One region of the Caballeronia sp. SL2Y3 genome, then DNA from elsewhere that is predicted to be linked to it. Evidence: predicted binding sites of a transcription regulator. Region 1 holds the regulator's gene; each other region holds the start of a gene.

The links. Region 1 encodes LexA, which represses DNA repair genes until DNA is damaged. Its sites were predicted from a motif close to ACTGTATNNNNATACAGT; they were not measured.
Region 2: LDZ26_RS09175 (ATP-dependent helicase) is a predicted target of LexA. The motif match lies at 3,517-3,534, and genes of this name have one in related genera.
Region 3: recA (recombinase RecA) is a predicted target of LexA. The motif match lies at 5,116-5,133, and genes of this name have one in related genera.

The regions. Positions count from the first base shown of each region.
Region 1 is NZ_CP084260.1:1,238,261-1,248,281, forward strand. Features, by position in the region: gene nodI (nodulation factor ABC transporter ATP-binding protein NodI) at 1-616, opposite strand, end outside; gene LDZ26_RS05860 (universal stress protein) at 912-1,421, shown strand; gene LDZ26_RS05865 (DUF2939 domain-containing protein) at 1,446-2,039, opposite strand; gene LDZ26_RS05870 (hypothetical protein) at 2,120-2,455, opposite strand; gene lexA (transcriptional repressor LexA) at 2,596-3,264, opposite strand; gene LDZ26_RS05880 (sulfate ABC transporter substrate-binding protein) at 3,513-4,559, shown strand; gene cysT (sulfate ABC transporter permease subunit CysT) at 4,701-5,585, shown strand; gene cysW (sulfate ABC transporter permease subunit CysW) at 5,582-6,484, shown strand; gene LDZ26_RS05895 (sulfate/molybdate ABC transporter ATP-binding protein) at 6,500-7,570, shown strand; gene LDZ26_RS05900 (CysB family HTH-type transcriptional regulator) at 7,610-8,536, shown strand; gene LDZ26_RS05905 (asparaginase) at 8,570-9,583, shown strand; gene LDZ26_RS05910 (2-hydroxy-3-oxopropionate reductase) at 9,746-10,021, opposite strand, start outside.
Region 2 is NZ_CP084260.1:1,935,069-1,945,089, reverse strand. Features, by position in the region: gene LDZ26_RS09200 (hypothetical protein) at 1-58, opposite strand, end outside; gene LDZ26_RS09195 (MATE family efflux transporter) at 583-2,022, opposite strand; gene LDZ26_RS09190 (RNA-binding S4 domain-containing protein) at 2,185-2,406, opposite strand; gene LDZ26_RS09185 (hypothetical protein) at 2,693-3,094, shown strand; gene LDZ26_RS09180 (hypothetical protein) at 3,178-3,438, shown strand; gene LDZ26_RS09175 (ATP-dependent helicase) at 3,568-5,691, shown strand; gene LDZ26_RS09170 (DUF4088 family protein) at 5,704-6,468, opposite strand; gene LDZ26_RS09165 (AzlD domain-containing protein) at 6,611-6,934, opposite strand; gene LDZ26_RS09160 (AzlC family ABC transporter permease) at 6,931-7,608, opposite strand; gene LDZ26_RS09155 (AraC family transcriptional regulator) at 7,758-8,606, opposite strand; gene LDZ26_RS09150 (CreA family protein) at 8,686-9,165, opposite strand; gene LDZ26_RS09145 (FadR/GntR family transcriptional regulator) at 9,451-10,021, opposite strand, start outside.
Region 3 is NZ_CP084260.1:437,888-447,908, reverse strand. Features, by position in the region: gene sucD (succinate--CoA ligase subunit alpha) at 1-600, opposite strand, end outside; gene sucC (ADP-forming succinate--CoA ligase subunit beta) at 700-1,866, opposite strand; gene LDZ26_RS02140 (DUF2889 domain-containing protein) at 1,999-2,625, opposite strand; gene recX (recombination regulator RecX) at 2,746-3,924, opposite strand; gene recA (recombinase RecA) at 3,944-5,014, opposite strand; gene LDZ26_RS02125 (response regulator) at 5,277-5,984, shown strand; gene LDZ26_RS02120 (sensor histidine kinase) at 5,997-7,592, shown strand; gene LDZ26_RS02115 (MFS transporter) at 7,820-9,478, shown strand; tRNA gene LDZ26_RS02110 (tRNA-Met) at 9,575-9,651, shown strand; gene LDZ26_RS02105 (hypothetical protein) at 10,012-10,021, opposite strand, start outside.

The DNA of each region.
Region 1 (10,021 bases):
TCGTGAGCAGCATGGTCTTGCCGCGCGCGAGCAGCGAGCGCAGACGCTCCCAGATCAAATGGCGCGCCTGCGGGTCGAGACCGGTCGTCGGTTCGTCCATGATCAGCACGTCGGGATCGTTGACGAGCGCGCGCGCCAGGGTCAGCCGCCGCTTCATGCCGCCGGACAATTCGCCGACGCGCGCATCGGCCTTATTTTCGAGCCGCGCGAATTCGAGCAGCGACGGCACGAGCGCGTCCATGCGCGCGCCCGCGATGCCGTAGTAGCGGCCGAAGACGACGAGGTTCTCGCGTACGCTGAAGTCGGGATCGAGATTGTCGAACTGCGGCACGACGCCGACGCGTTCGCGGGCGAAACGAGCGCGCGACGGCACCGGTTCGCCGACGAGCCGAATGTTTCCGTGATCGGGCGACGTCATGCCGAGCAGCATCCTGAGCGTCGTCGTCTTGCCCGCGCCGTTGGGACCGAGCAAGCCGAAGCATTCGCCGGGGCGCACGTCGAACGACAGGCCGTCGACGACGTTCTTCGCGCCGTAGCTTTTGATGACTTCGCTGAATTCGATGGCGGGCGCGCCGGCCGATTCGGGGGCGTGCTCGCGCGTGGTGCGCTGTGTCATGCGTTTCCTGCCGGGGAAAGTTCAGCGAGCTAGTGTAATCGAACGCACCGGCGCGGCGCTTGCGCGGGCAGAAGCGGTGCGCCGGGCGAATCGTGCGAGCATGCCGGAAGCCGCGGAGCCTTGTGCGACGGGCTTTAACGCAATCTGGCACGCGGCCAGCTAGTCTTCGCTCAACGTGGCGCGTGTTCGGCGCGCTCATGCCTGAAGTTAGCGTTTTCCATCGTTGCCACGTCTGGCGCGGCACAGGATCATGAAGTTACGCCGCAGTCAATCCGCGATGCGGCAGGGAGGCATCATGACAAGCTACAGAAAGATTCTGCTGTGCTACGACGGTTCCAGAGAGGGCCGCAAGGCGCTGCGACAGGGCGCGAATCTCGCGCTCGACCTCAACGCGGAAACGCACGTGCTCGCGGTGGTCGACATGCGGTCGAGCATTGCGCAGAGCGCCGGATTGCTGACCGATATGGCCTGCGGGCGCTTCGAAGAAGCGGCGCGCGATATTCTGCAGGAAGGCGTCGAGTGGCTGCGCGAGCGCGGCTTGTCAGCGCAGGGGCATTTCGCGTTCGGCCATCCGATCGACGAAATCGCCGCGCTGGCCGACAGCCTAAAGGTCGATCTCGTCGTCGTCGGGCACCGCTGCCGGAGCGGGCTGGCACGTTGGTGGATGGGCGCGGGGAACACGCCTTTGCTCGATCGCGTGTCGTGCAGCATTCTGGTTGCCGTCTGTCAGGCAGGCGAATCGGCGGAAGCGGAAGATGCCGCTGCGTATGCCGCGAAGCCGGCGAAGGCCGAAGCGGGCGCGTGAGCGTGGATGGTTGGAGAAGGCGCGTCAGCCGTTGAGGTCGACGGCGACGAGCTTCCAGGACACGAGGCCGCTGCGGTGAAAGATGGCGGAATAACGGGCATCGCCTGCGCCGTGCTGGTACGTCACGACGAACGTGTTGATGCCGCGATAGCCGGCCGTCGTCTGCGGCGGTTGCGGAGCCGGCTCGGACGCACTCACGGAAGCGCTTGCAGGCGCGGACGCATTGGCATCGGCCTGGCCCGCCGCAGGCGGACGTTCGCCGGGATTGCCGCGCGGCGGTATGCCGTTCAGGATGGCGGCGACTCCGTCCGGCGTCGCATACGAATCCACGAGCGGGCCGACCAGCGCCGCGCCGATCATCGCGCCGATGATGGCGAGCGGGTTGCCGCTCTTCTGCACATCGATGCGCCGCGTGAGCAGCGCGGCGATCTGGTCCTTCAAGCTCGCGCGCAACGCCGGGAAATCGACGTATTCGTTGACCGTTTGGGCGTCTCGCGCGTCGGCTGCGCGCTTGACGCGGTCCAGCACGATATACGGCGACGCGTAGACGAAGCCGAGCGCCGCGACGAGCAATACGGCGGCGAGCGTGGCGACAACGAAACGAGCGGCGCGGGACATGCGACGGCGAAGCCTTCAGCAAAGGTCAATGCAGAATGGACCACGCCGACGCACGACAAATTCCCCGACCCGCCGCCAGTTCACGCCACCGTTCCGCCCGTGAGACCGGCGCGCTCCTCGTCGATGCAGCGGTCGATCATGCGCGACACTTCGCTGATCTTGCCGACCAGGATCAGCCGCGACTCGCTTCGATAGACGCGTACGGGAGCACTCCGCGGCGGCTCCGCGTGGACCGTCTGCGTCAGCGACACGCGCGCGAACGCTGGCTGGCGAGACGGCAGCGCGGGCATGGAGTCGAAGAGATCCGGCGCAGCCTTGGCCCGCGAAGGCGCTGCGGCGCCGCAAGGAATCAACGCACGCAGATGACGCAGACGGCCGAACTGGCGAAAGGGCAGCAAACGGGCAAAACGTTCCATCATGACTCTCCAGACGATAGGACGCACCCCGGCGTGCCGCGAGCGGCTGCCGTCCGTGCTTGATGTAATCGAAACGCGCCGCGTCGTGCGTGGCGTGAAAAGGCGCACAGCGACGCTTGAAAGCGCGCTGCCGCCGCTGACTAGAACTCGCCCGAGCGGATCAGGCCCACTGCAATGCCTTCCAGCGCGAAGTCTCCGCTGCCGGACCGCACGAAAATGTTCTCGTAGTCCGGGTTCTCCGCGATGAGCTCGACGCCGTCCGGGCGGCGCTTCCAACGCTTCACCGTGACGTCGTCGCCGAGCCGCGCAACGACGATTTGTCCGTCCTTCGCCTCGGTGCGTTTTTGAACGGCGAGCAGGTCGCCGTCCAGGATGCCGGCGTCGCGCATCGACAAGCCGCGCACTTTCAGCAGGTAGTCGGGCTTGCTCGAGAACAGCGCGGGATCGCACGCGTAATGCTGCGAAATATGCTCCTGCGCGAGGATGGGACTGCCCGCCGCCACGCGGCCCACGAGCGGCAGCGAGAGCTGCATGATGCTCGCGTGCGGCAAGGTGAACTGGTGCGGAACGTCTTCTGAACGGCCTGCGTCGCCAATCAGCCGGATGCCGCGCGACGAACCCGCCGCCAGTTCGATGACGCCCTTGCGCGCCAGTGCCCGCAGATGCTCTTCCGCAGAGTTCGCGGAGCTAAAGCCGAGCTCCGCCGCAATCTCCGCGCGCGTCGGCGGGAAACCTGTGCGCTCGATTGCGCGCTGGAGCAGTTCGAAGACCTGCTGCTGACGCGCGGTAAGTTTTGAGGTTCTGGTCACTGGCTCGGGCCTCTCGTGCACTGTATGGATCAACAGATGACTGTATTTTTATACAGTATTCCGCGCTTTTCAAGCATTACTTTAAGTTCCGCGCGAAACCGCAACACGGGCCGACGTGCGACCCCACACGAGCGCGCTCCTCAGGCTTTAGCAGGTTTGGATATAAAAGACTGAAAAACGATTATTTCTGTTCATATAGGCCCGCCGATAGACTGATTCCGTCAATTGGATAAGACGGAGAACGGGGAATGCAAAGCACGAAAGCGGGATTGGGGACCAAAGCACGCAAAGCGTTGACCGCGCTCGCGCTGACGGCGGCGGGCATCGGCGCGATTGTCGCGACGAGCACGCAAGCACACGCGCAGACGTCGTTTTTGAACGTGTCGTACGACCCGACACGCGAGCTGTATCAGGACTTCAATCAGGCATTCGCCAAGAAGTGGAAGGCCGAAACCGGCGAGACCGTCACGTTCAAGCAGTCGCACGGCGGCTCCGGCGGACAGGCGCGCGCGGTCATCGACGGCCTGCAGGCGGACGTCGTGACGCTCGCGCTCGCCTACGACATCGACGCGCTCGCGGGCAAGGGACTCGTGGCCGCCGACTGGCAGAAGCGGCTGCCGGATAACGCCTCGCCGTACACGTCGACGATCGTATTCCTCGTGCGCAAGGGCAACCCGAAGCACATCAAGGACTGGGACGACCTCACGAAGCCGGGCGTCTCCATCGTCACGCCGAACCCGAAAACATCGGGCGGGGCGCGCTGGAACTATCTCGCCGCGTGGGCCTACGCGCAGCACAAGCCCGGCGGCAACGAACAAACCGCGAAGGACTTCGTCGCGAAGCTGTACAAGAACGCGGGCGTGCTCGACTCCGGCGCGCGCGGCGCCACGACGAGCTTCGTGCAACGCGGTCAGGGCGACGTGCTGATCGCGTGGGAAAACGAGGCGTTTCTGTCGCTGAAGGAGTTCGGTCCGGACAAGTTCGAGATCGTGGTGCCTTCAGTGAGCATTCTGGCCGAGCCGCCGGTCGCGGTGGTCGACAAGGTCGTCGACAAGCACGGCACGCGCAAGCTCGCCGAGGCGTATCTGAAGTATCTGTACAGCGACGAAGGTCAGCAGATCGCCGCGCGCAACTTCTATCGTCCGCGCTCGGACAAGGTGCCGGCCGACCTCACGAAGCAGTTCCCGAAGATCAAGCTCTACACCATCGACGACACGTTCGGCGGCTGGACCAAGGCGCAGAAGACGCATTTCGCCGATGGCGGCGTGTTCGACTCGATCTATCAACCGCAATAAGAGCCGCAGTAAGAGCCGCAATAAGCGCCGCAATAAGCGCAAAACGTAAGCAAACCGAAGCGGCGCGCCATGACGCCGCCGGTCACACAAGCATTCGATGACACGCGCTCCCCGGCGCACTGGAACAGGACCAAAGCAAGGATGACGACTTTCACTTTGCGCAAGCCGAGCGCGCTGCCAGGCTTCGGCCTGACGCTCGGCATCACGCTCGCGTATCTGAGCCTCGTGGTGTTGATACCGCTCGCCGCCACGTTCGCGAAGACGGCGACGCTCGACTGGGCGCAGTTCGTCCGCGCGGTGACATCGCCGCGCGTGCTGGCGTCGTATCGGCTAACTTTCAGCGCGGCGCTCGGCGGCGCGCTCATCAACGCGGTGTTCGGCTTTCTCGTCGCGTGGGTGCTCGTGCGCTATACCTTTCCGATGAAGCGCATCGTGGACGCCATCGTCGATTTGCCGTTCGCGTTGCCGACTTCTGTGGCGGGCATCTCGCTCGCGGCCGTGTATGCGGGCAACGGCTGGATCGGGCAGTATCTCGCGCCGCTCGGTGTGAAGGTCGCGTTCACGCCGCTCGGCGTGCTGGTGGCGCTGACGTTCATCGGCTTGCCGTTCGTCGTGCGCACGGTGCAGCCGGTGCTCGAAGACTTCGAGCGCGAGCAGGAAGAAGCCGCCGCGTGCCTCGGCGCGACGCGCTGGCTGACGTTTCGCCGCGTCGTGCTGCCGTCGCTCTTTCCGGCGCTTCTTACCGGCTTTGCGCTGGCATTCGCGCGCGCGCTCGGCGAATACGGCTCGGTGATTTTCATCGCGGGCAACGTGCCGATGAAGTCGGAAATCACGTCGCTTCTCATCATCACGAAGCTCGAACAGTATGACTATGCGGGCGCCACTGCGCTCGCCGTCGTCATGCTGTGCGTGTCGTTCCTGATGCTGCTCCTCATCAACACGCTGCAATGGTTCCTGCAACGGCGCACGAGCCGCACGGGCGCTGTTCCTGCGCACGCGGTATCGGCGCAAGGGAGCCACGCATGAGCACATCCGACACGAAAGCCATCGCGATGAACACCGCTGCGCCGCGCGATGCGCGCACGCTCGATCCCGTCACCGAACCGCGCGCGGTGCGCTGGCTGCTCACCGGCATCGCGCTCCTGTTCCTCGCGCTCTTTCTCGTGGTGCCGCTCGTCGCGGTGTTCGCGCAAGCGTTCGCGAAGGGCATCGACTATTACTTCGAGTCGCTGAAAGACCCGGACGCGTGGTCCGCCATCAAGCTCACGTTGACGACGGCGGCGATTGCCGTGCCGCTCAACGTCGTGTTCGGACTCGCGGCATCGTGGGCGATCGCGAAGTTCGACTTTCGCGGCAAGGCGCTCTTGACCACGCTCATCGACTTGCCGTTCTCGGTTTCGCCCGTGATTTCCGGCCTCATTTACGTGCTGATGTTCGGCGCGCAAGGCTGGTTTGGTCCGTGGCTCGCGGCGCACGACGTGCAGATCATCTTCGCGGTGCCGGGCATCGTGCTCGCGACGATCTTCGTGACGTTTCCGTTCGTCGCGCGCGAACTGATTCCGCTGATGCAGGCGCAAGGCAACGACGAGGAAGAAGCCGCGCATGTGCTGGGCGCTTCGGGTTGGCAGATTTTTCGCCGCGTCACGCTGCCGAACGTGAAGTGGGGCCTGCTGTATGGCGTGATTCTCTGCAATGCACGCGCAATGGGCGAATTCGGCGCGGTATCGGTGGTATCGGGCCACATTCGCGGACAGACCGACACCATGCCGCTGCACGTCGAGATCCTCTATAACGAATACAACTTCTCGGCCGCGTTCGCCGTCGCCTCGCTGCTCGCGTTGCTCGCGCTCGTGACGCTCGGACTCAAGCTCGTCGCGGAACGCCGCATGTCGCAATCGCTCGCCGATGCAGGCGCCAAGAACTAAGGCAAAGGACACATCATGAGCATCATCGTTCGCAATCTGCAAAAGCGCTTCGGCGATTTCACCGCGCTCGACAACGTCACGCTCGACTTTCCCGCGGGCGAACTCGTCGCGCTGCTCGGACCGTCCGGATGCGGCAAGACCACGCTGCTGCGCGTGATCGCAGGCCTCGAATATGCCGATGCCGGTCAGGTCCTGCTTAATGGCGAAGACGTCGCGCAAGTGGGCGCGCGCGACCGGCAAGTGGGCTTCGTCTTCCAGCATTACGCGCTGTTCCGGCACATGACGGTGTTCGAAAACGTGGCGTTCGGTCTGCGCGTGAAGCCGCGCCGCGAGCGTCCGTCGGAAGCCGTGATCCGCGAGAAAGTGCACGAATTGCTCAAGCTCGTGCAACTGGACTGGCTCGCGCAGCGGTTTCCTTCGGAGCTTTCGGGCGGGCAGCGGCAACGTATCGCGCTTGCACGGGCACTCGCTGTCGAACCGAAAGTGCTGTTGCTCGACGAGCCGTTCGGCGCGCTCGATGCGAAAGTGCGCAAGGAACTGCGAAGCTGGCTGCGCCGCCTGCACGACGATCTGCATATCTCCACGCTCTTCGTCACGCACGATCAGGAAGAGGCCCTCGAAGTGGCGGATCGCATCGTCGTGATGAATCATGGCCGCGTCGAGCAGGTCGGCAGCCCGCAGGATGTGTACGATCATCCGCAAACGTCGTTCGTGTATGAATTCCTCGGCGCGGCGAACCGCCTTCAAGGTCATGTCGATGCGGGCGGCTTCGTCGCGGATGGCGCGGCGCAAGCCATCGCCGCACAGGCGCACTTCAGCGGCCGCGCGCTCGCTTATGTGCGGCCGCACGACCTCGCGCTGTACCGCGCCGACGATGCGGCGGGTCTCGCGCATCGCGACGGTATCGTGGTCGGCGTGCGGCGCGTGGTGACGCTCGGCGGCTCGGTGCGTGTCGAACTCGAAGGCGACGCAGGCGGCGTGCTCGAAGCGGAACTGGATCGGGAAGCATGGCGCGCGCTGAAGCTCGATATCGGCGATGGCGTGCGCGCCGTGCCGCGCGCGCTGCGCGTCTTTCCGGCGCAATGAGACATCCATAAAACGGCAGCAAGACAAGAGAGGCGAACCATGAACTTCCAGCAACTGCGCTTCGTGCGCGAGGCCGTGCGTCAGAACATGAATCTGACGGAAGTAGCGAACGTGCTGTACACGTCGCAGTCGGGCGTGTCCAAGCAGATCAAGGATCTCGAAGACGAACTGGGCGTCGATATCTTCATCCGGCGGGGCAAGCGGCTTACGGGGCTGACCGAACCGGGCAAGCAGGTGCATCAGCTGATCGAGCGCATGTTGCTCGATGCGGAGAACCTGCGGCGCGTGGCGCGCCAGTTCGCAGATCAGGACAACGGGCATCTCGTGGTCGCCACGACGCACACGCAGGCCCGTTACGCGCTGCCGAAAGTGATCCGTCAGTTCACCGAAGTATTTCCCAAGGTGCATCTGGCGCTGCGGCAGGGCAGTCCGCAACAGATCGCGCAGATGATCGTGAACGGCGAGGCGGATATCGGCATTTCGACCGAGGCACTGGACCGCTATCCCGACATCGTCACGTTTCCGTGCTATTCGTGGCATCACACGGTCGTGGTGCCGAAGGATCATCCGCTCGTGGGGCGCAAAGACATTACGCTGGAGCAGATCGCCGAATATCCGATCGTCACCTACGATCAGGATTTCACGGGGCGTTCACACGTGGACCAGGCGTTCGCGAGCGCGGGCGCGATGCCGGACATCGTGCTCACCGCCATCGACGCGGACGTGATCAAGACGTATGTGGAACTGGGCATGGGCATCGGCATCGTCGCGGCGATGGCCTATGACGCCAAGCGCGACACCGAACTCGTCGCGCTCGATACGCAGCACTTGTTCGAGGCGAGCACCACGCGCGTGGGCTTGCGCAAGGGCGCGTTCCTGCGCGCGTATGCGTACCGGCTGATCGAAATGTTCGCGCCGCAACTCGACGAAGCGCAGATCGCCGCACAACTGCGCGAAGCGGCCTGAAACACGCATGCCGGCTGATTTACAATCGCCGGCATGAACACACAGACTCTCCCTCGCATTCCCCCTCGCATCGCCGTCCTTGCAACGGGTGGCACGATCGCCGGACAGGCCGGCAATGCTGCGTCCACGGCCGGTTATAAGGCGGGCGTCGTCGGCGTCGACAAGCTGCTCAATGCGGTGCCTGCGCTCGCGTCCGTCGCGCGAATTCATGCCGAACAGATCGCGAGCATCGACAGCAAGGACATGAGCTTGGCGCTCTGGACGACGCTCGCCGCGCGCATCAACGAACTCGCCGCGCAGGACGACATCGACGGCATCGTCATCACGCATGGCACGGACACGCTCGAAGAAACGGCGTATCTGCTGCACTTGACCGTGAAGACCACGAAGCCTGTCGTGCTGACCGCGGCGATGCGGCCATCGACCGCGCTATCCGCCGATGGCCCGCTCAATTTGCTCAACGCGGTCACGGTCGCGGCTTCGAAGCATGCCGCAGGGCAGGGCGTGCTTGTCGCGTTCAATAACCAGATCCACAGCGCCCGCGACGTGACGAAGACGAGCACCTATGCCGTCGATGCCTTTCGCTCGCCCGAAACCGGCGTGCTCGGTTTTGTGCAGGACGGCCGCGTGGAATTCCAGCGTACGGCGACGAAGCCGCATACGACGGCAAGCGAATTCGCCGTGGCCGAAAACTGGCCGATGGTCGAGATCGTCGCGAGTTATGCGGGCGTTTCGCGCGTCGCGGTCGATGCGCTCGTCGCGGCCGGAGTGAAGGGAATCGTCGTCGGGGGGACGGGCAATGGTTCGATGCACGAGAGCATCACAGAAGCCGTGAGCGATGCGGTGAAGGCGGGCGTCGCGGTCGTGCGGGCATCGCGCGTCGGCTCGGGACACGTGATGCGCAACGGCGCAGCCAGCGACGAGGCGCTCGGCACGGTCAGCGCGGGAACGCTGAATCCATACAAGGCGCGTGTGCTGTTGATGCTGGCGCTATCGGCCGGCGTGAAAGACGCCGCGGCGCTGCAACGCCTCTTCGATACCTACTGAACGCGAATCCGACGCGGACACCCGACGGCAAACCGTCTGACCGACCAAGGCTAACCCGGCGCGCCGCCGAGTGCCGCTCTCGGACCCCACTTGCCGCCCTCAGCCCAGAGCGGCATTTGTCCCGCGTGCCCATACGCGGGACGCCCCACGGTTCAGGCGAGCTTAGGCAGCCGCCTTCGCTTGCTGCGGTTCTTCCGCCACCTGGAAGTTCGACATGATCTCGAGCGCGCGCACGAGCGCCGAGTGATCCCACGCTTTGCCGCCATTGGCTGCGCACACGCTGAACAACTGCTGTGCGCTCGCCGTGTGAGGCAGCGCGAGGCCCATCTTGCGCGCGCCGTCGAGCGCGAGGTTCAGGTCCTTCTGATGCAACTCGATCCTGAAGCCGGGATTGAACGTGCGCTTCGTCATGCGCTCGCCGTGCACTTCGAGAATGCG
Region 2 (10,021 bases), 700 kb from region 1:
TGATCTCGAGGAGCACAATCTCGTCGTCTCCTATCCGTGCGACGCCGTCAAAATTCACCCCGTCGATTCGGTCGGGTACTACCGGTCTTTGCCAAACTATTTGGGCTAGGCTTCGAACATAGTGTTCAAGCGATCGCCAAGACTTATCCATTTTGAGCAACCTTTTTTTGTTTTCTCGATGCGCAGGTCGATGATCGGTCGAGACTAGGCGAACTACCCCTTGCTCTTCACGAGTCTAACATTGTCGGGCGACCAGTTCGTCGTTCCTGAGGCATTTGGCGGACCTATGCGTCCGTGCACCGCTTTTTTATTTCGGCAGTTCGACAAGGTGCCTTGCCCCATGCGTGAGCCGTTAGGCAGGGTGGAAGTAGAAGTGCGGCCCAGAGGGGACGTCACCGTGAACGGCCGGAAGAATCTCTCACCAACAACTCGGAAGAGCCGAAAAAAAAGCCCGCTCGGCAGAGCGGGCTATAACCCCTGTTACTGGAAGTCTCAAGGAGGAGACGGGTTCATGCTAACAACGCGCGCCACGAGCACCAACCAAGCATTCTTGCTTTGCATATGCGTGACACGTTGAACTCGTCAGGCGACGCTTTTCGAAGCAGCATCGACGCTTTCGTCGGCACGCGCGACGCCGGTTTCCACCAGCCGCCTGCTGATGCGATGAAAGCGCAGCGTCATCAACACGGCGACGCTCGCCAGTCCCGCGGCGAGCCCCCACCACAAGCCTTTTGCGCCCAGCTCGAAGTGAAACGCGAGCACATAGCCCGTCGGAAAGCCGACGCCCCAGTAGCCGAACGCGGCGGCGAGCATCGGCACGCGCGTGTCTTTCAGGCCGCGCAGGCAGCCCGAGCCGACCGTCTGCATGCCGTCGACGATCTGGAACACCGCCGCGACGCTCAACAGCGATGCGGCAAGCGCGACGGTCCGCGCATTGGCGGGATCGTCGAGATGCAGATACAGGCCGACGATCGCGCGCGGCGCGGTAATGAGCACGAGCCCCGAACACATCATGAAGCCGACGCCGAGCGCCAGCGCGACGAAGCCCGCGTGACGCGCCGCGACCGGCACGCCCGCGCCGGCCCAGTAGCCGACGCGCACGTTCGCGGCCTGCCCGATGGCAAGCGGCACCATGAATGCCGCCGACGCCACGTTGAGCGCGATCTGATGCGCGGCGAGCGGCGCTTCGCCGAGCAGGCCGACCATCATGCCGGTCGCGAGAAAGAGCGTCGATTCGACGCCATACGTGATGGCGACCGGCCAGCCGATGCCGAAGAGTTCGCCCATGAGCGGCAGATGCGGCCGCGCGGCGGCGACGAAATGGCGGTAGCGCGGGCGCAGATGCAGCAGCCCGACGAGCGCGAAGGCCGTCAGCCAGACGGTGATCGCGGTGGCCGCGGCCGAGCCGAGAAAGCCTTCGCGCGGCAGGCCGTACGCGCCGTGGATCAGCCCGTAGTTCAGAAAGCCGTTGACGAACACGCCGCCGATGGACACCCACAGCAGGCGCTTCGCCGCGCCGATGGCCGGCAGGAACGCGCGCATCATGCCGATGCCGATCAGGCTGCCCGGCGTGCCCCAGCGCAGCACCGCGCAGTATTCGCCGACGTTGTGCGCGAGCGTCGCGGGCTCGTGGAACGCGAGCAAAATCGGCTCGGCATACGACAGCAGCACGAACGCCGGCACGGCGAGCAGCACTGACAAGACGAGCCCCGTCCAGTAGATGCCGGGCACGCGGTGTTCCGCATCCGCGCCGCGCGCATGGGCGACGGCCACGCTCACCGACGTCAGTACGCCTTGCAGCAGCGTCACCACGACGAAGAACATGTTGGCGCCCAGACCGCCGGCCGCTAGCGCGTCCGGCCCGAGCGAGCCGAGCAGAATCGTGTCGGTGACGCCCATCGCCATTTGCGACAGTTGCGCGATGGCGAGCGGCGCGGCGAGGCGCGCGGTATCGACGGCATGGCGAGACAGACTCACGTGTCCCGAATGCGCGCGGGTCGCGCGGCTGGTGTGCGATTGCATGATCGAGAGAAAGAAGCGACAAAGGCGCGCGGACGCGTCCGTGTCGTGCGCTGAAACCGGAACGAAAGACGCCTAGCTTATTGCCTCGCGCGCGGCATGTCGATGACGCGCTCCGTTATGGCCGCCTTTTCGCAATCGGCCGGCGCATGGGCGCAAGCGGTATCAGTCGGGCGCGCGCACGCGGATCTTCTGGCCGTCGAGCATCACGACCTGACCCGCGCGGATCTTGCAGGTCTTGCGCAGTTCCACTTTGCCGTCGACGGTGACATCGCCCATCGCGACGCGCGCCTTCGCCGAGCCGCCGCTATCGGCAAGGCCCATGAGCTTGAGCAGGTTATGGAGTTCGACGTAGTCGCCCGTGAGGGTGAATTGAAGCTGCGGCATGGCGGGCGTTCGGATGCAGAAAGGCTTCGATGATAAACCAGCGCGGGATATCTTTCGGGCATAGGGCATGCTCATACACGATCGACCGTTCGGTTCGCCGCTTTAAGCAGATGTAGCGAAGTGAAACCGCCGGTAACAATGACCCGTTTCGCGAAACTCGCGCGTCGTCCGGCCGGTCTGTACGTTTGATCGATGCAGCTTCGGTCATCTTCTAAACGACAAGTCGCGTCATCGCGCTCGCAGTTGTCGAACGCGTTTGGCGGACATACCCAGAGAGGACAAGCTCATGACTAAGGCTCGAATTCTAATGATCGGCGCCGCTTTTGCCGCGATGGCTGCCACCGGCGCACAGGCGCAAACCGCCCAGCCGGCCGATTCCGCTGCCGGTCAGGCGCCGATGCAGGCCCAGCAGCAAGTGTCGCCGCCGCCGCAGAACGTGGTCGCGCCGGCATCGCCCGATCCGCTCGTGCAGAAGCGCAACGCCGACGCTGAGGCCAACGCCGAATATCGCGCGTCCAAGAAGGCGTCGAAGGCAGAGATGAAGGCTGCCGACAAACAGGCCAAGCAGCAGTACAAGGAGCAGGTCCGCAACGCGAAGATCAACCGCAAGGCCGACAAGGCCGCCGCGAAGGACGACCTCAACGCCGCGACCGACCGCACGCCGAAGGATGAAGGCGAGCAGCACTGATCGCGCAGAACGCCGCGAAGCCTCGGTGTCTCCGGCTTCGCGGCGGGAACACAAAGACCACTAACGACCACACGGAGGACGCCATGAATCGACGCACCCATACCTTGCTGGCTGCGCTCATCGCGGGCGCACTGACGAGCGTGAGCGCGGCACCGGCTTTCGCCCAAACGACGAGCGACGCGCCGACCCACGCCGACAAGAAGGCCGCGAAGAAGCAGGCCGAAGCCGACAAGGAATCCGCCGTCGCGCAGGCGAAGGCGGACAAGAAGAAGACCGAAGCGCAGTCGGAGGCGAACGAAGCCGCTGCGAAAGCGAACCTGAAGGACGCCAAGAAGGCGGACTGAGAGGCCGACTGAGCCGTTTCTGGCAAGCCGCGGCCCGTCGCAGGAAAGACGTGCCGCGGCAAAGACTTGCGTGCGCGGGTTGTATGGATATACAGTGTGCGTCACTTCTTTCGACGCCCGCTTTTCTCTGTGCTGACCCTTCCGGACGACACCGCCACCGCCGACGCCTCCTCGGAGAACGTTGCCGCCTACCTCGCCAAGCTCAACGATGCGCAGCGCCGGGCGGTCGAATTCGGCGTCGACGCGCCGGGGCGCTGCGGCGGTCCGTTGCTTGTGATTGCGGGCGCGGGCTCGGGCAAGACCAACACGCTCGCGCACCGCGTCGCCCATCTGCTGGTGAAGGGCGCGGATCCGCATCGCATTTTGCTGCTGACGTTTTCGCGCCGGGCGGCGCTCGAAATGACGCGGCGCGTGACGCGCATCGCGACGAGCGCGCTCGGCACGAAGAGCGCCATCGCGCAGGGGCTCACGTGGTCCGGCACGTTCCACGGCATCGGCGCGCGGCTGCTGCGCGATTACGCCGATCTCGTCGGCCTGGCGCCGTCGTTCACCATCAACGACCGCGAAGACTCCGCCGACCTGATGAACCTCGTGCGCCACGAGCTCGGGCTCTCGTCGAAAGAGAAACGCTTTCCCGCCAAATCCACATGTTTTGCCATCTATTCGCGCGTCGTCAACACGGGCGCGTCGCTCGCCACCGTGCTGGACCAGGCGTATCCGTGGTGCCGCGAGTGGGAAGCGGACCTGAAGCGCCTCTTCGCCGCGTACGTGAGCGCGAAGCAGGCGCAAAGCGTCCTCGACTACGACGACCTGCTGCTCTACTGGTCGCACCTCGCCGCCGAGCCGAGCATCGCGGCCGACTTGTCGAGCCGCTTCGACCACGTGCTCGTCGACGAATATCAGGACACCAACCGCCTGCAAGCCACCATCCTGCTCGCAATGAAACCGGACGGACGCGGCCTGACCGTCGTGGGCGACGACGCGCAGTCCATCTATTCGTTTCGCGGCGCGACGGTGCGCAATATTCTCGACTTCCCGCAGCACTTCGACCCGCCCGCCGCGACCGTCACGCTCGACCGCAACTATCGGTCGACGCAGCCGATTCTCGAAGCGTCGAACGCCGTGATCGGGCTTGCCACCGAGCGCTATACGAAGGATCTGTGGACCGACAAGGCATCGGCGCAAAGGCCGCGCGTCGTCTCCGTCGCGGACGAAGCCGATCAGGCGCGCTACGTCGTCGAGAAAGTGCTGGAGGCGCGCGAGGCCGGCATGAAGCTCAAGTCGCAGGCGGTGCTGTTCCGCGCGGCGCATCACAGCGCGACGCTCGAAATCGAGCTCACGCGGCGCAACATTCCGTTCGTGAAGTTCGGCGGCCTCAAGTTTCTGGATTCCGTGCACGTGAAAGACGTGCTCGCGGTGCTGCGCTGGGCCGAGAATCCGCGTGATCGCGTCGCGGGCTTTCGCGTCGCGCAACTGCTGCCGGGCATCGGGCCGGCGATCGCCGGGCGCCTGCTGGATAGCGTCGCGCAGGCCGAGCGCGCGCCGACTGCGATCGCGGCGTTCGGCGCGCCCGCGCGGGCGAGCGAAGACTGGCCGCGCTTCGTCGCGCTGATGGGCAAGCTGTGCGGGCGCGAATCGCCGTGGCCCGCCGAATTCGAGATGATCCGCCGCTGGTACGAGCCGCACCTCGAACGCAATCACGAAGACGCGGCTATCCGCATCGGCGACGTGTTGCAGATGGAAAGCATCGCGTCCACGTACCCGACGCGCGAGCGTTTCTTGACCGAACTCACGCTCGATCCGCCCGACGCGACGAGCGACGAGTCCGGCGTGCCGCTCATCGACGAGGACTATCTGATTCTCTCGACCATCCACTCGGCGAAAGGGCAGGAGTGGCGCAACGTGTTCGTGCTGAACGGCGTGGACGGCTGCATTCCGTCCGATATGGGCACGGGCAGCGACGAGGAAATCGACGAAGAGCGCCGCCTGCTGTATGTGGCGATGACGCGGGCGAAGGAAGATCTGCACATCGTCACGCCGCAGCGTTTTTACGTGCACAACCAGACGAATCTGGGCGATCGCCACGTGTGGGCGCAGCGCACGCGTTTCATCCCGCCGCAGCTGATGCAGCACTTCGAGGCAGGCGCATGGCCGCCGGTGCCGGTCGCGGCCGCGCCGACGGCGGCGGGGCTCGCCGCAGCGGCGAAAGCGAAGATCGATATCGCCGCGCGGCTGAAGGGAATGTGGGAGTAGGGCGTCGCTCGTTCAGCGCGGGGCGCGTGAAGCGCTCGGCACGCGCGGCGCGCTTCCGAAAATGCTGCGCAGCCACGCCGCGAAGCGCGTGAAGCCGTCGTAGGGTTCGTCGACGAACAGCTCCGGCCGCATCGAGCGCAGATACTCCAGCAGTTGCTGCGCTTCCTGTTTCTGGATCGATCCGTAGAAGATGCCGAGCCGCAGCAGCGCGCGCAGCTCGCCGAGCTTTTCGCGCGCAGTCGAGCCGACGTTCGTTTCGACCGCGATCTTCGCATCGAACACGCGCTGGCGCAGCGAATCGGCGAGCCGCCAGGCGGGCGTCTGCATCTTCTGTTCGACTTCGCGGATATCCACCGCCGCCGACTTGATCTGCGAGGCGAGCACGTCCACCTGCGAGGCGTCGCCCTTGGCTTCGGTGACGATGGCCGTCGCCCATTCGCGCGACGCTTTCACGAGATCCTCGGCGCTCCAGTCTGAGCGGATCGCAAACGCAAAGCCGTGCTCGGCCGCCTGCCGGATCAGGATTTCGACGACATCCGGGAACTCCTTGTCGAGCGCGCGCTTCGCCCACGCATACTGGCCGTGCGTGAGCATGCGCTGCACGGCCTGCTCGGTGAGCGGCGTGTCGTTGTCGAGCAGCTTCGCGCGCAGAAAGTCCTCGAACGACGGCGTGACGAACTGCGGGTCGAGCTTGAGCGACAGACGCAGGAACGCCTCGAAGTCGCGGTTCAGCGACGCGATCGTTTCATCGCGCAACGAAAGAGTGATTTGACGCATGTCGGTTTCCGGGTTCCGCGCTCGGCTGGCCCGATGGCGGGAAGTGCTGTCGGCCTGCCGCGCGGGCGGAGTCCGTTCGTTTCAGATAACGGCGGGCGGGCCGGAAACTTGAGGGCTTTCGGAAGACGCCTCGCTTTGGTATTCAGCGCAGCACGACGAGCTGCCAGACGAAGAACACGCCGAGCGATACGGCGATCGTCAGCAGCGCGCGGCGTGTCAGCGCGCAAACGACGATGGCCGCCAGCGCCGCGATCAGTTGCGGATTGCGCCACGTCAGCTCGGCGCCCTTGCCGTGCGGCGAAACCGTCATCGGCACGATGATCGCGGTGAGCACCGTCACCGGCACAAAGCCGAGCGCGGTGCGCACGACCGGCGCAAACGACAGCCGCTCGCCGAGCACGAACACGGCGGCGCGGATCAGATACGTGACGAGCGCCATGCCGACAATCAGGACGACGTAGTTCATTGCGCGCGCTCCTTGGCGTCTTTGACGCGGGGCCTTTGTTCGACGAGCGTGAGCAGCAGACCCACGGCGACGCCCGCGAGCACGGCCGCGAGCAGCCCGAGCTTGTACGGCCAGCCTTGCCACGCGAACGACAGCACGCCCGAAGCCAGCGCCGCCGCGACGAAGCGCAGCGCCACCAGTTGCGGCACGATGATCGCGATGAACGTGGCGACCATCGCGAAATCGAGCCCGAGCGACTTGAGCCCCGGAAACGCCGCGCCGAAGAAGAGCCCGATGAGCGTCCACGCTTGCCAGTTCACATACATCGCGATACCGGAGCCGAGGAAGTAGTGCGGCCCGGTCTCGCCCGGCGGGCGCGCTCGATAGTGCGCGTAGGCGACGGCGAACACTTCGTCGGTCAAGAGGCCGGCCAGCGCCCAGCGCCAGCGCGCGGGCAAGTGAGCGACGTAGGGCGCGAGCGTCGCCGAATAGAGCACGTGGCGCAGATTGACGACGAAGGTCGTCGCCCAGATGACGGCGAAGCTCGCGTGTCCCGCGATCATGCCGACCGCGATGAACTGCGCCGAGCCCGCGAAGACCGCGAGCGACATCAACTGGCCGTGCCAGAGCGTGAGCGGACTGGCAGTGACCAGCGTGCCGAAGATCACGCCGAAGGGCGCGGCGCCGATCATCATCGGAATGGTGTCGCGTGCGCCGGCGGCGAGTTCGCGCCAGGCGTTGCCGGATGGTGCGGATGGTGCGTTCAAAGTCGTCCTCCTGATTCGCGGAGGATAGGCCCATTACGGTGCGCGGGCTTGTACGTTCTTGCGGTGCCGGCCCTCACTCACCGCCAGCGCCCCGGCGCGACGCCGAACGCGCGCTTGAAATGCCGCGTGAAGTGGCTTTGATCGGTGAAGCCGCTCGCCGCCGCGACCTGCGCGATCGACGCCCCCGCGCGCAACGCCGGCAGTGCCCGCGCGATGCGCAACTGATTGCGCCACGCATGCGGCGCGAGACCGGTTTCGCGCGTGAAAAGCCGCGCCGCGTGAAAGGTGGAAAGCCCGACGACGCGCGCCAGTTCGGCAAGCGTGACCGGTTCGAGCAGATCGTCGGCGAGGCGTGATTTCATCGTGGCGACGCGGGCGGCATCGGCGGCGGGCGGCCCGCACGACGGGCGTTGCAGCGCGTGCCGGGCGAGCAGGGTCGTCACGGCATCGACGAGCGCGGTTTCGGCGGCGAGGGGATCGGCGCGGGCGGTGTCGTTTGTGGCATCGGTCGTCAGGCTTTCCAGCGCCCGATGCGCGCGCAAAAGCCGGCGCGCTAGGTCGTCGTCTCGGATGATCTCGGTCGAGAACCACGGCGAGGCCGCGCGCGGCGACAGTTCACGCGCGAGCGCTTCCACGAACGGCACGGGCAGATAGAACACGCGATAACGCCATCCCGTATCGACGGCCCGCGCGCCGGTATGCACCTCGCCCGGATTGATGACCGGCACCGATCCCGCTTCCGCCACATGATGCGAGCCGCGATAGTCGTAACACTCGGAACCCGCTTCGATGACCGGCACCGTGTACGCGTCGTGCCAGTGCGGCGTGAACGCGTGATCGTAGTACTCGGCCGTGACCATATCCGCGTCCGGCACCAGCGGCGAGCGCCAGTAACGCGCGGCGTTGCGAACGCGTGGGGCGCTCATCGGTAGATGCGAAGGGTGCGAACGGCGCGAAGGCGGATCGCCCAGTCTACCGCTTCCGTGCCCGGCAGGCGTCCGGCGCTCACTTGACCGGGATCGTCGTGCCTTCGGGCACCGGCACCGCCGTGACGCTGTTCTTCGCGCTGCCGCTCGCGACGCGGTCGCTGTACGTCAGGTACACGAGCGTGTTGCGCTTGGTATCGACGATACGCACGACATGCAGCGTCTTGAAGATGAACGACATGCGGTCCGTGAAGACATCGGTCTTCTGCTTGAGCGGCTGCGCGATCTTGATCGGCGCGACCTGACGGCAGGCGATGGACGCTTCTGTCGGGTCTTCCGCGATGCCTAGCGTGCCTTTCACGCCGCCCGTGCGCGCCCGCGACACGTAGCACGTCACGCCGGAGACGAGCGGATCGTCGTACGCCTCGACGCTCACGCGGTCGGAGCCGGTGAAGCGGAAGTTGGTATTGACGCTCGCGATCTCCTCGGCGTGCGCGAAGCCCGCGCCGAAAAGAAACAGGAGCGATGCGCTCAGAACAAACGGTGCGGTGCGCTTCATCGAGATCCCAGGCATAAAAGAAAAAGGGCGTCGTATTGTAGCGACGCCCTTCGGTCTCTTCGTTTCTTCTGCTGCGTGCGGCGCCGGCATCAATGGAAGATCAGATAAAGAATTACCAGCACCACGACCGGCACACCGAGCAGCCATCCGAGTAGGTAAGGCATATCGTCCTCCTTGCGCATGTTTGTTTTCGACGGTTCCAGTATCGCGGACCGCGAAGGCCCGCGTTAGCGGTGCGCGTCCGAAATGCGTGTAGGCGCTGTCCTATCAGGTCTTACGGCAGCGTTACGGATTGGTCATGCCATCATGAGATACGCCGTCGCGCGATTTCTTCGCTGGCCGGTCGCGATACAGCGCGCGCACATAGTCGAGATGCGCGCCTGCGCAGTCGCGCGCGCGGGCCGGATCGCGCGCCACGATGGCATCGAGCATCGCGCGGTGCTGTGCGAGCAGGTCGGCTTCCACGGCGTCGTCGTAATCGACCAGGCGATGCGACGTGAGCATCGACTCGCGCATCACTTCGTTGAGGCCGTGCATCACGTGCGTCAGCGCGATGTTGTGCGTCGCATCGGCGATGGCGAGATGGAAGGCGGCGTCTTTTTCCGCGATGCGCGTGCTTCTCTGGGCGACCGCGGCCTGCAGCGCGTCGAACGCGGCGGCAATGCGCGCGAGATCGGCATCGGTGGCGCGCTCGGCGGCGTAGGCCGTTGCGAGCGTTTCCAGGCCGTGACGCAGTTCGAGCACGTCGGCGCTCGCGTCGGGCTGCTGTTCGAGCAGTGCGGCGAGCGGATGCGAGACGAGCGGCGCCGTCACGTCCGACACGACGAAGCCGCCGCGCCCCGCCGCGCGGATGAAT
Region 3 (10,021 bases), 800 kb from region 1:
GAACATCTTCATCACGTCGATGTGCTTCAGACCGTTGATCGGATCGCCGCCGATGCCGACCGCCGACGACTGGCCGAGGCCGAGCGCCGTCAGTTGGCCGACCGCTTCGTACGTCAGCGTGCCCGAACGCGACACCACGCCGATGCGGCCCTTGCGGTGAATGTGGCCCGGCATGATGCCGATCTTCAGCTCGTCCGGCGTGATGGTGCCGGGGCAGTTCGGTCCGAGCAGCAGCGTCTTGCGATTTTCGCGGCGCATGCGGTCCTTGATTTCGAGCATGTCGCGAACCGGAATGCCTTCCGTGATGCAGATCGCGAGATCGAGATCGGCCTCGACGGCTTCCCAGATCGCGGCGGCTGCGCCCGCGGGCGGCACGTAGATGACCGAAACGGTCGCGCCGGTTTCCGCCTTCGCTTCCTTGACGGACGCGTAGATGGGAATGCCTTCGAAGTCTTCGCCGGCCTTCTTCGGGTTCACGCCCGCAACGTACGCTTCACGGCCGTTCGCGTATTCGCGGCACGCGCGCGTGTGGAACTGGCCGGTCTTGCCGGTGATGCCCTGCGTGATGACCTTCGTGTCTTTGTTGATCAGAATCGACATGTAGTGACCTCTGTTCGTTTGGCGTCGCCAAAGCAGTTGCCTTGCGCCGCCATTCGTATCTGGTGGAACGCTCTCTTAGGCTCGGTAAGCGAAGCGCGCTTACTTGCCTTCGGCAGCCGCGACGACCTTCTGCGCGGCTTCTTCCATGCTGTCGGCCGAAATGATCGGCAGTCCCGACTCCGCCAGCATCTTCTTGCCGAGGTCTTCGTTGGTGCCCTTCATGCGCACGACGAGCGGCACCTTCAGGTCCACGGCCTTCGACGCCGCGATCACGCCTTCCGCGATCACGTCGCAGCGCATGATGCCGCCGAAGATGTTCACGAGAATGGCCTTCAGGTTCGGGTTCTTCAGCATCAGCTTGAAGGCTTCCGTGACCTTTTCGGTCGTCGCGCCGCCGCCGACGTCGAGGAAGTTCGCCGGTTCGCCGCCGAACAGCTTGATGGTGTCCATCGTGGCCATCGCGAGGCCCGCGCCGTTCACGAGACAGCCGATGTTGCCGTCGAGCGAGATGTACGCGAGGTCGAACTTCGACGCTTCGACTTCAGCCGGATCTTCTTCGTCCAGATCGCGATAGGCGACGATTTCCGGGTGACGGAAGAGCGCGTTCGAATCGAAGTTGAACTTGGCGTCGAGCGCGATCACCTTGCCGTCGCCGGTGACGATCAGCGGGTTGATTTCGGCGAGCGATGCGTCGGTTTCGTAGAACGCCTTGTAGAGGCCCTGCAGGATCGCGCGTGCTTGCGGGATCGATGCGTCCGGAATGCCGATCTTGCGCGCGAGGTCGTCCGCGTCCTTGTCTTGCAGGCCGGTCGACGGCTCGACGGCGAACTTGTGCAGCAGTTCGGGCGTCTTTTCCGCGACTTCCTCGATGTCCATGCCGCCTTCGCTCGACGCCATCACGACGATCTTCTGCGAAACGCGGTCGAGCACGAGGCCGACGTACAGTTCCTTCTTGATGTCCGCGCCTTCTTCGATCAGGAGGCGGTTCACCTTCTGGCCTTCCGGACCGGTCTGGTGCGTGACGAGCTGCATGCCGAGGATCTGATTCGCGTACTCGCGAACCTGCTCGATCGACTTCGCAACCTTCACGCCGCCGCCCTTGCCACGGCCGCCCGCGTGAATCTGCGCTTTGACGACCCAGACCGGGCCGCCCAGCTCTTCCGCGGCCTTGACCGCATCATCCACCGAGAACACGGGTTTGCCGCGCGGGACCGCGACGCCGAATTTCCGCAGGATTTCCTTACCCTGGTACTCGTGAATCTTCATGCGTGATTCCTTCAGTCTGAGAGTTGGAGTGAACTTCTTCGATTTCGAATTGCTTGAACCGCTGATTGTTTGATTCTTGTCCGGTTGCCGGGAGCGTTCCGCGTCGCGCATGGGAGCGTGTCTGCGAGCGTGTCAGGTGTCCGGCCTTTCGCGTTCCGCCTGGCCACGGTCCTCCGCCCGCGATGGCTCATGGCCGAACCAGCGTGGATAGTATTCGCGCACGGCCGGGCCGTCGAAGCGCAGCGCGTGGCAGCGGCCGAGCTGGAACGGCGGCTGGACGGACGCCGACTCTGTTCCGCCTTGCGCGAAAGGACTGCCGCTCTCGATGGACCACACTTCGCCGGAGAACGCCTGGATGGCCGCGGTCGGCAACACGGCGCATAGCTCGGTGAGATGCGTGCAGCCCGCCGTTCCGCGCAGGCGCGCGCCGGCTTCGCGACGAAAATTCTGGAGCAGATTGAGTCCGATGAGCGCGCGATACGCCGAATTCGACTCGGCGCACAACGCCGCATAAGGCGCCCACTCGGAAGACGCCTCGGCGTCGACGATGGTGAGCTTGCGGTCGATGGTGATGCGCAGCCAGAGTTCATGGATCGGCAGGCCTTGCGGCCGGACGCCCGCCGCGAGCGGAAAGTCGCGGGGCTTGTCATCGGTTAGACAGGCTTCGATGTCCCACAGACCGTCGTCCCGCTCGAACGCTTCCAGCCGAATCGCGCGACGATGGCGCAACTGTCGGGAAACGGGCGGAGAAAGAGGCATGGGACCAAAGCCGGAACGGGAAACCGTTGAATTTTAGCATAGCGAGTATTTCGGGCCGTGCATGCGCCTGATGATTGGCGGATGCCGGCGCACGGCGCGTCACGAGGGCCGCGAGGTGCGTCACTCGTCGCTCGGCTCGTCGATCCAGTCTTCGTCGCCGCCCTTCAGTATTTTTCCGATGGTGCTGGCCGAAAAACCGCGCGCCGCAAGAAAGCGGGCCTGTTTTGCACGCTCGGCGGGTGTCTCGGGCACGACGCCGTACTTCTTCTCCCACACGGCCTGGGCGCGCGCGGTTTCGGTTTGCGCGAGCTTGTCCGCCGTTTCACCGATCAACGCCTCGCCGACCGCGTGCCGCTTCAGTTCGTTGATGATCCGGCTGCCGCCCATGCGCGGCGCGCGACGATGAACGACGCTCTCCACGAAACGCTCGTTGGACAACCAGCCGTCGCGTTCCAGGCTGTCGAGCGTGTTTTCGAGCGAGTCGGCTTCCTGCACGTACGGACGCAGTTTGCGCGACAGCTCCGCGCGACTGTATTCGCGGCGCGAAAGGTAGGCCAATGCGCGGCCTTTGAGTGAGCGTTGCGGTCGTCTTGGGTTGTTCGCGTCCGGTGCCTTGCGCGGTCGTTCGGTCGAGCGGCTGTATGTCGGGTCTGATGGTGGTTCGGGCGCGCACTGCTCGAATGGCTCGAACGGATCGGCGTCTTCGAAGCGATTCGAAAAAGGATCTGCGCTGTCGTCCGGTAAGCGCGCTTCTTTCGGCGGCTTAGGCGGCCCGTCAAATTTTTGGACCGGTTGCGTCGTGGCCTTAGCGAGAAGCGAGCGCGCCTGCGCTAGACGCGCGGCGCGATCAGGCTCTTGCGCCGCCAACGGCTCATGCGCGGCGCTTGCTGGCGCGTCGGGATTCGCATCTCTCTTCGGGCTCGCAGTCTTTGACGACTTGGCCACCGAGCGCGGCGACTCGGCCACCGCGAATGTTTCTGTTGGGATTGGCCGGTCGGGTTCATTCATGAGCCCTTGCGCCGTATCAGAAACACCACGCGCCGACGCGAATGGCTTCGCGCCGGCGCGTGACGTCGTACTTCGGGTCGACCAGCGCGATTTGCTGGATGCCGCGCGCCGCTCGCTGCTGCGCTCGTAGCGGTCTATGCCATAAGCGTGATCGGCCGACTCACCGCCGCTGCGCGCAGACGACTCGAACGCAGCATCGTCGCCCGACTCACCCGCGCCGTCAGACCGGCCCGCACGGCCCCGCCGAAATTCGGCGCTGCCAGCCTTCGATCCGAACCGGCGCTTGAACATCGACCGTGCGGCGCGACGCTTATTCGTCGTCCGCTACTGCTGCGCCCGCGGTGACACCGTCCGCCAGCGCCGCCACACCCAGCGATTCGCGAATCTTGTTCTCGATCTCGCGCGCGATGTCCGGGTTCTCGCGCAGGAATTCTCGCGCGTTGTCCTTGCCCTGACCGATGCGATCGCCGTTATAGCTGTACCACGCGCCCGCCTTGTCGACGAGTTTGGCCTGCACGCCCAGGTCGATGATTTCGCCCTGACGCGAAATGCCTTCGCCGTACAGAATGTCGAAGATGGCTTCGCGGAACGGTGGCGACACCTTGTTCTTCACCACCTTGACGCGCGTTTCGTTGCCTATCACTTCGTCGTTCTTCTTGATGGAACCGATACGGCGAATGTCCAGACGCACCGACGAATAAAACTTCAGCGCGTTGCCGCCCGTGGTGGTTTCCGGGTTGCCGAACATCACGCCGATCTTCATGCGGATCTGGTTGATGAAGATCACGAGGCAGTTCGTGCGCTTGATGGTTCCGGTGAGCTTGCGCAGCGCCTGCGACATCAGGCGAGCTTGCAGACCCGGCAGCGAGTCGCCCATTTCGCCTTCGATTTCCGCCTTCGGCACGAGCGCCGCGACGGAGTCGATGACGATCATGTCGATGGAACCCGAGCGCACCAGCGCGTCCGCGATTTCCAGCGCCTGCTCGCCCGTGTCGGGCTGCGAGATCAGCAGTTCCTGCACGTTCACGCCGAGCTTTTGCGCGTATTGCACGTCGAGCGCGTGTTCCGCGTCGATGAATGCCGCCGTGCCGCCGATCTTCTGCATTTCGGCGATCACCTGCAGCGTGAGCGTGGTCTTACCCGACGATTCCGGACCGTAGATCTCGACGACGCGGCCGCGCGGCAGGCCGCCCACGCCGAGCGCGATATCCAGTCCGAGCGAGCCGGTGGACACGACCTGAATGTCTTCGACCGCCTCACCCGCGCCGAGCCGCATGATCGACCCTTTGCCGAATTGCTTTTCGATCTGCGAGAGGGCGGCAGCGAGGGCCTTGCTCTTTTCCGCAGTCATGCCAGCCGGGCCTTTCTTGCTTTCTTCCATGAATCGTCCTTTGCTATGATGAACGGCGTCTGAGGCTTGTGCGCGCGGGCTCTAATGCGGATTCCGCATACTTTCACCCCGCTTTTCGCACAGATGCAGACACTGTATAAAAAAACAGTAGTTTTTGCAAGCCCGATTGCGACGGCGTGGCTTTTTTCCACGTCGCCCGAACCGCGCAAAAACCGCACAACACCCTGGAGACCGCCGCGCCGGGCGAAATGCGGTGCCGGCAATGCGCAACCGCGCATCAGGCGCACAGACGATGCGAATCCTCATTGCCGAAGACGACAGCATACTCGCGGACGGCCTCGTCCGATCACTCCGCCAATCGGGATACGCCGTCGACCATGTGAAGCATGGCGTCGAGGCGGACACCGCGCTGACGCTTCAACCGTTCGACCTGCTGATCCTCGATCTCGGGCTGCCGCTCATGCCCGGTCTCGAAGTGCTGCGCCGGCTGCGCGCGCGCAATTCGCAGATGCCCGTGCTGATCCTGACCGCGGCCGACAGCGTCGACGAACGCGTGAAGGGCCTCGATCTCGGCGCGGACGACTATATGGCGAAGCCCTTCGCGCTCAACGAGCTGGAGGCGCGGGTGCGCGCGCTCACGCGGCGCGGCGCGGGCGGCGGGCCGACGGTCGTCAAGCACGGTTCGCTGTCGTTCGATCAGGTGGGACGCATCGCGCATATCGGCGATCAGGTGATCGACTTGTCGGCGCGCGAGCTGGGCGTGCTCGAAGTGCTGCTGCAGCGGACCGGGCGGCTGGTGTCGAAGGAACAGCTCGTCAATCACCTGTGCGAATGGGGCGAAGAAGTCAGCAACAACGCGATCGAGGTCTACGTCCACCGGCTGCGCAAGAAGATCGAGCCGAGCGGCGCGCGCATCATCACCGTGCGCGGACTCGGCTACACGCTCGAAAAAGCGTCGAACGGCGCGTCGGCAAGCGCGCCGATGCCGCCGAGTCACTAAGCCGGGCCACGCATGGCCTCGCCTGTTTCCAGCGAACGCGCAGACGAGCCGGCGCGCACGCCTCCCTCGTCGGCAAACGCGGCCAACGCAGCCACCGCCGACTCCGACGCGCTGCGCGACGCGCGCTACGCCAATCCCTTCGCTCCGCCGGACGAACTGGAACCGGACAGCGCGACGCATCCGCGCTCGCTCTTCGGCGAAATTCTCGACTGGATGCTCGCGCCGCTTCTTCTGCTCTGGCCGATGAGCATTGCGGTCACCTATCTGGTCGCGAAGTCCATCGCGAACGGGCCGTTCGACCGCGCGCTCGAAGCGGATGCCTATGTCATCGCGCGTCAGATTCAGCCGGTCAACGGCGTCGCGGAACTCCGGCTGCCCGACGCGACGCGTGATTTTCTGCGCGCCGACAACGTCGACAGCGTGTTCTTTCAGGTGCTCGGCACGCGCGGAGAACTGGTCGGCGGCGACCGCGACATGCCCTTGCCGCATGAAGACGACCGGCCGCAGCCAGGCATCGTCGAGTTTCGGGACGACGTGCTGCGCGGCAACGATATTCGCGTCGCCTATACGACCGTCGACCTTCGCGCACTCGACGCCCCGAACGCGCAGCCGGTGCTCGTGCAAGTGGCCGAAACGCTCGACAAGCGAAGCCAGCTCGCCAACGACATCATCAAGGGCGTGATCCTGCCGCAGTTCGTGATCTTGCCGCTCGCCATCGTGCTCGTCTGGTTCGGGCTGTCGCGCGGGCTCGCGCCTCTGCATGCGCTGCAATCGAATATCCGCGCGCGCCGCCCCGACGATCTCTCGCCGCTCGAAGCCGGCCGCGCGCCGCCGGAAATCGCGCCGCTCGTCGCGTCGTTCAACGATCTGCTCACGCGGCTCGAACAGAACATGGAGTTCCAGAAGCGCTTCATCGCCGATGCCGCGCATCAAATGAAAACGCCGCTCGCCGGCCTGCGCATGCAAGCCGAACTGGCGCTGCGGCAGGACGTGTCGAACGAAGTGCAGCGTTCGCTCGAACAGATTGCGACCAGCTCGGAACACGCCGCGCGGCTCGTCACGCAACTGCTCGCACTTGCCCGCGCCGAGAATCGCGCGAACGGGCAGATTTTCTCGCACGTCGAGTTGACGGATCTCGCGCGCCTCGCCGTGCGCGACTGGGTGCAGGCGGCGCTCGCAAAGCGCATGGACATCGGCTACGAGGAGCCGCCGTATCCGGTCGAAGTGGAAGGCAACGCGGTGATGTTGCGCGAGATGCTCTCCAATCTGATCGACAACGCAATCCGCTACACGCCGACCGGCGGGCGCATCACGGTGCGCGTGCGGGCCGACGAGACGAATGTCGATCTCGTGCATCTCGAAGTGGAAGACACCGGCCTCGGCATTCCGCCGGCCGAACGCGAGCGCGTCGTCGAGCGGTTCTATCGCATCCTCGGCCGCGAAGGCGATGGCAGCGGCCTCGGCCTTGCCATCGTCAAGGAGATCGCGACGATTCACGGCGGCACGCTCGCCATCGAGGATCACGTCTATCAGGAAGCGCCGAGGCTTGCCGGGACGCTGGTACGCGTCAGCTTGCAGCGGGTTTATCCTGCCCGGGACAAACCCTGAGCGCTTATTCGCCAGCGCGTCGATGATTCAGCGCGATGTGCGCGGTTTGTTTGCCGAACTGAGCGCTTTATCGACGAGTTAGCAGAACTTCGTAGTTCCGGCCCCACCAAGAGCCTGCATAGACCGAGTCAGAACGCCGTAAGTTTTCGTTCCAATAATCCTTGCACCGGCGCCGCGCTTGCGGCCCGATGGAATCGGGATAGACGGAAAACCTAAGGAGACGATTCATGGCAACGGTCGAAGGGCGCATTTCGCACGCGCCGATGACGAACGAGGAGCGGAAGGTCATCTTCGCCTCGTCGCTCGGCACCGTGTTCGAGTGGTACGACTTTTATCTCGCGGGCTCGCTCGCGATCTACATCAGCAAGACGTTCTTCTCGGGCGTCAACCCGACGGCCGGCTTCATCTTCACCTTGCTCGGCTTCGCGGCGGGCTTCGCGGTGCGTCCGTTCGGCGCGATCGTGTTCGGGCGGCTCGGCGACATGGTCGGCCGCAAGTACACGTTCCTGGTGACCATCGTCATCATGGGTCTCTCGACGTTCCTGATCGGCTTTTTGCCCGGCTACGCGACCATCGGTATCGCCGCGCCGATCATCTTCATCGCGATGCGGCTGTTGCAAGGGCTCGCGCTCGGCGGCGAATACGGCGGTGCCGCGACGTACGTGGCCGAACACGCGCCCGCCAACAAGCGCGGCGCGTGGACCGCGTGGATTCAGACAACCGCGACGCTCGGCCTCTTCATCTCGCTGATCGTGATTCTGGCCGTGCGCACGGCGACGGGCGAAGAGCAGTTCGGCGCGTGGGCGTGGCGCGTGCCCTTCCTCGTGTCGATCCTGCTGCTCGCCGTGTCGGTCTGGATTCGCATGAAACTGCACGAGTCGCCGGTGTTCGAGCGCATCAAGTCCGAGGGCAAGACCTCGAAGGCGCCGCTCACGGAAGCGTTCGGCGAATGGAAGAACCTGAAGATCGTGCTGCTCGCGCTCTTCGGCCTGACGGCGGGCCAGGCGGTCGTGTGGTACACGGGCCAGTTCTACTCGCTCTTCTTCCTCACGCAGACGCTGAAGGTGGACGGCACGAGCGCGAACATCATGGTGGCCATCGCGCTGCTCATCGGCACGCCGTTCTTCGTGTTCTTCGGTTCGCTGTCGGATCGCATCGGGCGCAAGCCGATCATCATGGCGGGCTGCCTGATCGCGGCGCTGACCTTCTTCCCGCTCTTCAAGGCGCTCGCGCACTACACGAACCCGACGCTCGAAGCCGCGACGCAGAAGTCGCCGATCTCCGTGATCGCCAATCCGGACGAGTGCTCGTTCCAGTTCAATCCGGTGGGAACGTCGAAGTTCACGTCCTCGTGCGACATTGCGAAGAGCGCGCTGTCGAAGGCCGGCCTGAACTATCAGAACGTGGCCGCGCCTGCCGGCACGCTGGCGCAGATCAAGGTCGGCGAGACGGTCGTGAACACGTACGACGGCAAGGCCGCCGACGCCAAGGCGCAAGGCGCGGCGTTCGACAAGACGCTCGCCGGCACGCTGAAGAGCGCGGGTTATCCGGCGAAGGCCGATCCGGCGCTCATCAACTGGCCGATGGCGATCGTGATTCTGACCATCCTCGTGATCTTCGTGACGATGGTGTATGGCCCGATCGCCGCGATGCTCGTCGAGATGTTCCCGGCGCGGATTCGCTATACGTCGATGTCGCTGCCGTATCACATCGGCAATGGCTGGTTCGGCGGCTTCCTGCCCGCGACGGCCTTCGCGATCGTGGCGGCGCGCGGCGACATCTACTCCGGGCTGTGGTATCCGGTGGTGATTGCGCTCGCGACGTTCGTGATCGGCATGTTGTTCGTGAAGGACACGCCCAAGTCGAACGTGTATCACGAGGATTGATGCGTTGCGTTCTGCCGGGCCTGCCGCCGTTTCAGGAAAAACTCGCGGCAGGGGTTGACAGGCGTTTCAACCGCCGCCATAATCTCGGCTTCTTTCGGCGAATTAGCTCAGTCGGTTAGAGCGACGGAATCATAATCCGCAGGTCCGGGGTTCGAGTCCCTGATTCGCCACCAGCTTCAAGAAAAAGCCGCTGTTCCGCAAGGACAGCGGCTTTTTTGTCGTCTGACTCCCCGTCCGCGGCTGCCCCCGCCATCGCCAACCTGATCTGGCACGAAATGTTAGTCACCGTACATTCAGACAATTCGCCCGGCGCGATACTCTGTTTGCGCACGGGGGATGTTTCAGCGCAACGAGAGACCAAGAAGACGGGCGGCACTCGACCGAGCCGTGGGTAAAGAATGGGCGTGATGTCTGGCGCAGGTCTTTGCCAACGTCCCGGCGAGTAGCAGGCGAAGAAGTGAACCAGCCATCGCCCCGACAACGAAGTTAAAAGCCGGCAATCGCCGGCTTTTTCTTTTTCGCGAGCCGTGCGCTCAGCGGTAC